DNA from 2 places in the Cupriavidus sp. KB_39 genome. Region 1 is predicted to be linked to the other one. Evidence: riboswitches for the same ligand, from Rfam matches in the RefSeq annotation. Region 1 holds a riboswitch; the other holds the start of a gene.
What was found. A riboswitch is a leader RNA that binds a small molecule or an ion and turns the genes downstream of it on or off. The one in region 1 is predicted to bind cobalamin.
Positions count from the first base shown of each region.

Region 2: linked by a shared signal. The riboswitch ahead of AB4Z27_RS10955 (TonB-dependent receptor) and the one ahead of AB4Z27_RS24595 (TonB-dependent receptor plug domain-containing protein) in region 1 are both predicted to bind cobalamin.

Region 1 covers NZ_JBFREV010000043.1:25,214-29,829, reverse strand. The annotation lists gene AB4Z27_RS24600 (FecCD family ABC transporter permease) at 1-193, opposite strand, end outside; gene AB4Z27_RS24595 (TonB-dependent receptor plug domain-containing protein) at 230-2,188, opposite strand; cobalamin riboswitch at 2,263-2,526, opposite strand; gene AB4Z27_RS24590 (hypothetical protein) at 2,728-3,063, shown strand; gene AB4Z27_RS24585 (cell division protein ZapA) at 3,060-3,398, shown strand; RNA gene ssrS (6S RNA) at 3,723-3,939, shown strand; gene AB4Z27_RS24575 (EVE domain-containing protein) at 4,052-4,492, shown strand; gene AB4Z27_RS24570 (sulfite exporter TauE/SafE family protein) at 4,503-4,616, shown strand, end outside.
Region 2 covers NZ_JBFREV010000011.1:18,699-23,314, reverse strand. The annotation lists gene AB4Z27_RS10960 (PepSY domain-containing protein) at 1-479, opposite strand, end outside; gene AB4Z27_RS10955 (TonB-dependent receptor) at 490-2,517, opposite strand; cobalamin riboswitch at 2,734-2,984, opposite strand; gene msuE (FMN reductase) at 3,209-3,790, shown strand; gene AB4Z27_RS10945 (DUF1852 domain-containing protein) at 3,834-4,616, shown strand, end outside.

The sequences.
Region 1 (4,616 bases):
CGGCGACGGCYCGGGGGAGTCGCAATTCCCTGACAATCGCSCCGGCCATGCCGGCATCGGTGGCGGTCAGGGCCTGCCAGAGCTGCGAGGCATCGAGCGATACGCTGCCCAGCGCGAGCGACAGGCCGAACACGGCCAGCCCCGCCAGGGCGAGGACCAGCCAGACGGCRAGCGCGCGGCGCGCCTCAGCCATGGCGGACCCCGCCCGGGCGCGGCGCCTTGCCGGGCCTCATTTCTGGCGCCATCCCAGCGTGACGAACCCCGCCCGGCCCTGCGTGGCGTACGGATAGGCGAGCTGGTAGTTCTTGTCGAACAGGTTTTCCACGCGGGCGGCGACGTACCATTGCTTGTCGATGTTGTAGCGGGCGGTGAGGTTCAAGATACCGTATCCGCCCAGCCGGCGCGAGCCGTTGTCCATCCGCGACGACGACACCAGCCACTCGCCCCCGAATCGGAAATCGCCGAAATTCCGGCCCACATCGAACGACGCATGGCGGCGCGCGCGGCGCAGCAACTGGGTGCCGTTGGTCTCATCGACCGGATTCTGGAAGGTCACGCTGGCGCCGACATCGGTGCCGAGCAGGTTGGCGCGCCAGGACGCCTCCACCCCCTGCACCTTGGCCTTGTTGACGTTCTGCGCCAGGAACAGCCCGTTGGCCTGCTGCGTGGAGACGATCAGGTCGTTGTAGCGGGTCTCGAACGCGGTCACGCGCAGCAACCCGGTGGCGGCAGTCTCCACCTGCACGCCCAGCTCGGCCGACTTCGCACGCTCGGGCTGGAGGTTCGGCTGGCCGAAGTTCGGGTAATAGAGTTCGTTGAAGGTCGGCGCGCGGAAGGCGTTGCTGACGTTGGCGATCAGCTTGACCGCCTGGGTCAGGTGGAAGCCATAGCCGGCGAAGAAGCTGCCCTGGTTGCCGAAGTCCGAATAATGGTCGTTGCGCGCGTTCAGCTGCAGCTGGTGGCGGCCGATCTTGCCTTCGTAGCCGCCGTAYACCGAGAACACATTGCGGATGGGCGCGTTGTAGGCGCTGGACGACAGTTCCTGCTGGAGGTAGTCGGTCCCGAACAGCAGCGTGTGGTCAGGCGTCAGCGCGTACTCGTTCTGCCAGTTGAACTGGCGCGAGCGCGTGCTGAACAGGCTGTCGAACAGGCCGTTCTTGGTGGTTTCGGCGCGGTCCTCGCTCTGGGCYACCTTGAAATGGGTGCGCCAGTCGGGCAGCAYCTTGCCGTTGACGAASGCGGACAGCGTGTACAGCTCGCTATCCATACGCAGGTCGTCGGTCGGCTTGCCGCTGGTGCTGTCGTACGACAACTGGCTGTTGGAGTAGTACGCGGCCACGCCGGCGTCCCAGTCCTGGCTGAACTTGTGCTTCACCTGGCCGGAGACGCTCTTGTTCTCGTACGGGTTGTCGGCCGGGTTCGGGCCGATGCCCTGCCGGGCGCGCGTGGGGTTGTCGCGATTCCATTTCGCGGCGTCGATCGACGAATAGCCGTCGGTCTTGAACATCGAGCCGGTYACGTTGAACGAGGTATCGCCCACCTGCCCGCCATAGCCGACGGTGCCCTGGCGCGTATTGTTGCTGCCGTACTCCACCGAAGCGTTYGCCGCCGGGGCCTGGCCGGCGCCGCTCTTGGTGAAGATCTGCACCACGCCGCCGATGGCGTCGGAGCCGTACAGCGCCGAGACGTTGCCGCGCACCACCTCGATATGGTCGATCTGGTCCGGCAGGATATTGCTGAGCTGCGCGGTGCCGCCGCTGGCACCGGCGATGCGCACGCCATCCACCAGGATCAGCACCTGGTTGGAATTGGCGCCGCGCATGAACAGCGTGGTGTTGGCGCCCATGCCGCCCGTGGTGGCGAACTCCACGCCCGCCTGGCCGCGCAGCAGCGAGCGCAGGTCCGGCGCRTGGGTGTTGACGATGTCTTCCTGAGTGACCACCGTGGTGTGCGGCAGCGCCTCGGTCACGGCCTGCGCGGTGCGCGAGGCGGTGACGACCACCGGCGCGAGCGTCTGGCCGGGGGCGGCGCCGCTGGCATCCGGCGCGGCTTGCGCGTGGACCATGGCGGGGTAGAAAGCGGGTACAAGGGCGGGCACGAAGGCGGCGATGGCCGCCAGGATGGCGGGCACGCGCGGGCGGACCGGCGGCTGGGTCGCGGCGGTCTGCCTGTGGAGCGAGGAACGCATGTTGCTGGATGGATGGAAGTACGGCCGGGCCCGTCCCCGCGGGCCTTGTGGCGAAGTGGCGCGCCGCTGTGGAGCGGTGCGCCCGCGTTCAGGCCGGTATCCGGGCTGACGACATCAGGCCGGCCGCCTTCCCGATCGCTGGATCCCCGTCAAATGGCGGGGTGGATCAGTGGCATGCTGGCAGGCCCTTGCGCGGCGCATGGCGCGRGCGCGGTCGCTTACCGTTGCGGGGGCAGCACAGGTTGGCCCAGCGCGCGGCGCGCCCCGGACTCCCTGTTTCCCGTTGAACTGCGGCCCTGTGGGCAGGGTCGCGAGCACCTGGAACGTGCGCGAGTGTAGGCAGTTTCACCGGGGCCGTCAATCTGGCGGACGTGGTGCGGAACCGTCCACTCCGGGGCCGGTTACCCGCACGTTGCGTGACGATCGATGCAACTTCCTGGCGACGCTGCAGTCAGAAACGTCTCGTTGACGACGTGGCCGATCCGGCATCGGCTAGAATCCCGAAACCTGACCCACATTCCATCGGACAGACAGGCACTATGCTCAACGAACTCGAACAACTGGCCGCCAAGATCGGGCGCGTGCTGCATCACGCAGACACCCTGGCGGCGGAAAACCAGCGGCTGCGCGCGGAGATCGACCGCCTGCGGGCCGAGGCGAGCCAGTTGCGCACGGACCGCGAATCCATGGCGGCCGACCGCGAACTGCTCAATATCAAGATCGAGGAAGCCCAGCTGCGCATCCAGTCGATTCTGGACAAGCTGCCCACGGCCAGCGATGCGCGCCAGCTCGACCTGCTGGGCGAAGGCGCCCCGGCCACCGGCTCGGACCCCGATGCCAGCGGCGCGCACCCCGCCCCCGGAGAACACGCATGAGCAATAAGCAAGTCGAAGTGAACATCGCGGGGCAGCCCTACCGCTTCGCCATCGCGCCAGACAACGAAGCCGCGCTGCTGGAGGCGGTGGCGCTGGTGGACAACCAGATGAACAAGCTCAAGGGCAACGTCTCCGCCAAGGGCGTGGAGCGCGTGGCCGTGATGGCGGCCATCAGCATCGCCTCGGACCTGCTGGCCATGCGCCGCAAGCAGGAGGAGGACGGGCAGATTCCCGTGGACGCCGTGCGCGCCCGCATCCGCGAGCTGAACGAGCGCGCCGACGAGGCACTGCGGCAGTACGCGCACGTGGGCACCGACCCGCGCGCGCCGGGCTGACATCGACATCGGACGGATCTGGCCGGACTTGAAATCACACCGCATCGGCCGCACATGACAGGCATGTGAAGCCGATGGCGCAATGTCGGATTTGGCCGATGTCCGGTGTTGAAAATGTAACGYTGCYACATGCCGAACTTGGTATGCCTGACGACGCGGTGTATAGTGTAGCCAGACTGCACAAACGCCTTACCGGTGCAGCATACAGGTCAGGTTATCGCGCCCGACCGCCGTTTTCATCCCATCCTGTTTCGAAACGGCAAACGTCTGACATCACCCCAGCTGCTCGCAGCGTAAGGTGAATATAAAGTCAGACGTTTGACAGTTTCCCTGCCTGGTTCGTGAGGGTCATAACTCCTTGAACCGATATGCATTGCATGGTGCGGGATTATGTCGTGTGGGCGAGCGCGTCACCGCATTCATAGTCTTGGTTCTGCCTGGACTCCCTGAGTGGGTGATGTACCCAAAATGCGACTTCCGCAGCCACTCTGAACCTCACTTGGGTTCAGGATGCCGACCCAGCGGCCGAGGCGGGGACCCCTCAGAAGGCGGTGGTTTTCAGAACCACCGCCTTTTTTCTTTGATCGACGGATACTGGTATCGTGACGCCACCCGCCGCCAAATCGGGCCAACGCGCCCCCCAGTACTGGCTGATGAAGTCCGAGCCGGACGAAGCCAGCATCGACGATCTTGCCAAGCGCGGCACGCTGCCGTGGACGGGCGTGCGCAACTACCAGGCGCGCAACTTCATGCGCGACCAGATGCGCATCGGCGATGGCGTGCTGTTCTACCACTCCTCCTGCCCCGAGCCCGGCATCGCCGGACTGGCCGAGGTCTGCTCCCAGCCCTACCCCGATCCCACGCAGTTCGATCCCAAGAGCGATTACTACGACAAGGCCTCGAAGCCCGATGAGCCGCGCTGGTCGCTCGTGGACGTGCGTTTCGTGCGCAAGAGCGCGCTGGTCCCGCTGCCCGCGCTGCGCGAGCACGAGGCGCTGGCGGACATGGTCGTGCTCCGGCGCGGCAACCGCCTCTCCATCACGCCGGTCACGCCGGCCGAATGGCGCTATATCACCGAACGGCTGATGAAGTGACGGGGCGACCATGAGTCCTGTCCTGATTCCGGGGCTGCTGATCCTCGGCGCCTTCACCGGCTTCTGCGCCGGGCTGCTCGGCGTGGGCGGCGGCATGCTGATGGTGCCCTTCCTGACGCTGTTT
Region 2 (4,616 bases), on a different contig from region 1:
TCATCGATGGCGATGCGATGCAGCGGACGCCACGCGTTGAGGCCATTCGGCACGGTCCACTGGTCTCGTTCGGCGGTCTCGATCCAGCGCGCAGGCTTGCCGGTGAACTGCTGGGCAGTGGCCTGCGCCGTGGCWGCATCGACGCGCTCGATGACGCGSCCATCGGTGGCCGCCACGGTATGGGGCTGACCCTTGCCATCAACCATGCGATAGACGGGCAGGCTGCCCGCCATCTCAAGCCGCAGGCTGCGTGGAAAGCTGGACAGCCCCGCCGCCGCCATCGCCGCATCGGGCGTCGTGGCCACGGCACGCACATCGAGCGGCGGCAGGCTGGCCAGCCGCTCGGCATCGGTCAGCGCGGGAAAGCCGACGTACATCATCACCAGCCCCGAGCCGAACCACATCGCGATCAACAGGCAGCCGGCGATGCCCATCCAGCGATGGATCAGGTACAGCCAGCGCCGGATCTTGCGCCACATCGCCCGGGCCTCAGAAGTAGAAGTTGGCCGACAACTCCGCCGAACGCGGACGCCCCAGCAGCCATTGCTGGCCCCCGTTCGAGACCGATTCGGCGTAGTCCTTGTTGAACAGGTTGTAGACGCGCAGCGTCAGCGCCGCCTGCTTCGAGACACGCCACGACAGCGCCGTATCCACCGTCGTATAGCTCGGCACGCGCACGCGGTTGGCCGTGTCCGCGTAACGTCCGCCGACATAGCGCAGGCCCGCGCCGAACGTCCATTGCGGGATGAAGTTCCACGTCAGCCACGCGTTGGCGGCCTGTTGCGGCACGCTCGTCGGCACGTTGCCGGCGCGGGAGACCAGCACCCCGCCGACCGACTCGTTGAAGTCGTCATAGCGCGCGCGCAGCACGGTGCCGTTGACGTCGAGGCGCAGACCGCGCAGCACTTCCACGCTCGCCGAGGCTTCCAGCCCGCGCGACGACTGCTCGCCCACCTGCTGGGTGATGGTCGGATTGACCGGATCGCGCGAAAGCAGGTCGTTCTTGCGGATCTCGTACGCCGCGAAGGTCCATTCGCCGCGATTGCCCCAGAACGCCTGCTTCATGCCCACTTCCACCTGCATGCCGGTGGCGAGGTTGAAGTTGCGCTGCGCGTCGGACGTGGTGATCAGCGCGCCGAGCGGATCGGTCGCGGTGGCGTACTGGGCGTAGACGGCCAGGCTCGGGGTGAACTGGTAGACGGTGCCCACGCGCCACGTGGTGTTGGCGAAGGTCTTGTCCCAGGCCGAGCCGGCCACGAGGTCGGTGCGCGTCAGGTCGGCATGGTCGAAGCGCACCCCGCCGATGACCGACCACTGCGGCGTGAGGGCGATACGGTGCTCACCGAACAGCGCGTACTGCGTGGTGTTGCTGCGGAAGCGCGGCGAGGTAACGACGCCCGGCGGGCTGAAGAACAGGCCCGGATCGAAATCACGCGCCGGTACGGTGGAGGTGCCGTCATAGGGCGAGTTGTTCGAGTGGGTGAAGTTGACCTTGTTGACGTCGAAGCCCACCGTCGTGGTGTTATCGAGCCCGAACAGCTTGCTGCGCACCGTCATGTCGGCGCGGTTGCCCACCTGCTCCTGGTCGTGCAGGATTTCCAGATAGTCCCCGCGGCGCACCTGCGAGGTGGCCGGCAGATAGGTAAAGGTCTCACTGTCGCGCCAGTGACGGTGGCTGGTCAGGTAGTAGAACTGGTTGCGCACGGTGACGCGGTCGTTCGGCGTCCATTCGGCGCTCAGGCGCGTCCAGCGGTCGCGATAGCTGATCTCGGCATCGCCAACGTTGTAGTTCTTCTTGCGCAGCGAGCGGTCCAGGCTGCCGTTGACCAGCGGCGTGCCGAGGTATTGCTGCGGATGCTGGGTGCCGTCGTCATAGGACAGCGTCAGGTTGAATTCCGGATTCACGTCCAGCCGCACGGACGCCGACACCATCAGGTTGTTGGCATCGCCCCGATCCACCCAGCCAGCCGTCCGGTTGTAGGCCGTGGKGAAACGGTACGACAGGTTGTCGTTGACCTTGCCACCACTGTCGAAGGCCACGCGCGCGGTCTTCTCGGTGCCGCCCGTGATCTGGAGTTCGTTCTCGATCGGGCCTCGGATCGGCTTCTTCTGCACCACATTGACCACGCCGCCGATCGCCCCTTCGCCATACATGACCGATGCGGGGCCGCGCAGGACCTCGATGCGGTCTACCGACCACGTATCGAACGGAAAGGTCACCGTACCGGAGGCCACGTACATGCGCGTGCCGTCCAGCAGCTGCATGACCGAGCCCTGCCCGGCGAAGCCGCGCGCGGTCAGCGAGGTGCCGCCGTTGCCCGGCGACGGATTGCCGGTGATGCCGGTTGCCCGGGTCACGGCCTCGCGCACGCTCTGGTCGCCCCGCGCGCGGATGGTCTCGCCGCTGATGACTTCGACGCTGGCCGGCGTCTCGAGCGGCGTCAGGCCCATGCGGCTGCCCGTGTATTCGGGTTTCGAGAGCGCCAGGCCGGGATAGACGGCCTCACTGACGACCACGGGCGGCAGTGACGTGTCCTTCTGTTCGGAGGTTTCCTGTGCGAAAGCACAGGGAAGATTAAGGCCGGCCACGGCACCAAGTGATGCGGCCAGCACGCGCGGTCGACGCCCACGCGCAGGGCGTGACGAAATCTGGGCCGAGCGCGGGCGGCCAGCGGAATGCGCGAACAAGTTGTATGTCATCGTGAAGCCGGACGACCCCGTCCGTGCGAAAGATTTCGATGATGACAACAGGCCGGTATCCGGGCTGACAGGCGGGGAGCGTGCGCTCCCGGGAATCCGTCGCCTTCCCACGCGATGACAACGATGACAATCGCGCAGTGGCCGCCGATCCGATGGATCGACATGACAGTTCCCGAACCTGCTTACCGTTGCGGGGGCAGCACAGGCTTGGTCGCGGCTCGGCGACGTACCTGTTTCCCGTTTAACCCACGKGCATCGCGGGCACCTGCAATCACGGGCGGCACAGGGGACGTGCCGCGGTGCGCATTCTACCCGTAACGGACGGTTACAAAGCGCACATGCTGATCTGGGGAGCACGYAGGCGTGAGAGCGGGATGACCCGGCGGGTGCGCCCGATAACTCACATGACTACTGCTCATGMATTGTTGAAATAAAGCCATTTTACTTCATCGATGCACATCCATACGATTGGCATGTCGCGTGAGCCTCGCAACAGATGAAAGCAAAAATGACACGTCCACTCCGTCTAGTAGCGGTTTCCGGCGGGCTACAACGCCCCTCCAAGTCTGCAGCCCTGGCAGAGCACCTGCTAGACCTGATCGCAGACGAACTTCCGTGCGAACAGCGCTTGGTTGAACTGGGTCAGCTCGCACCGCGGCTTGCCGGRGCGGTCTGGCGCACCCACTTGCCCGACACGGTGGAGCGGGAACTTGCGGCGGTTGAGCAAGCTGACGTCCTGGTGGTGGCAACACCGGTGTTCCGCGGCTCCTACACCGGACTGTTCAAGCACTTCTTCGACTTCATTCATCAGGACGCCTTGATCGACAAGCCTGTGTTGTTGGCTGCCACCGGTGGCAGCGAGCGCCATGCCCTGGTGATCGACCACCAGTTGCGGCCGCTGTTCAGCTTCTTCCAGGCGCGCACATTGCCGCTGGGTGTCTACGCGACCGACAAGGATTTCGTCGACTACCGCCTGCAGAACCAGGCCCTCATCGAGCGGGCCAGGCTGGCGATCCAACGGGCACTGCCGTTGGTCGAACTGACGCGCCACGCAAGGCCCGCTCTGGCCGAGGAAGTGGTTGTGGCCTGAAACAAGAATCGACTTCTCTCAAAAATTAGGTCACTGGATCGCAATGAACAAAGAACTTGCCTTTAGCCTCAAGAGCATTCTTTTCGATGAAAACTATCAGCCATCGGACAGTACGCGCGTAACCACCAATTTTGCCAACCTGGCCCGGGGAAAGAGTAGGCAACAGAATCTGCGCAACACGTTGAGGATGATTGACAATCGCTTCAATGACCTGGCGCATTGGGACAATCCGACCGGAGATCGCTACGCTGTCGAGCTCGAGATCATCTCCGTGGAGATGAGTGTCGACGCCAAGCGCGGCAACGATGCATTTCCGTTGATCGAGATACTGAAAACCTGCATTCTCGACAAGAAAACGCACAAACGCATCGACGGCATCGTGGGGAATAACTTCTCCTCCTACGTACGCGATTACGACTTCAGCGTCTTGCTTCCAAGGTACAACGTTGATCGAGCGGAATTCCGCACGCCAGACGATTTTGGTGACTTGCATGGAAAGCTGTTCAAGCAGTTTGTTGCCTCGCGCACTTACAAGGAGCGCTTCCACAAGCCGCCTGTCATCTCCATAAGCGCCTCGACCAGCAAGACCTATCAGCGGACCGGAAACCAGCACCCCGTACTTGGGGTCGAGTATCAACAGAATGAACTGTCCTCGACCGACCGATACTTCGCAAAGATGGGGATGCAGGTTCGTTTCTTCATGCCTCCGAATGGCGTTGCACCCTTGGCTTTCTACTTTTTCGGCGATCTTCTGGGCGACTACACAGATCTCGAGTTGATCGGCACCATCAGCACAATGGAAACCTTTCAGAAGATTTATCGCCCC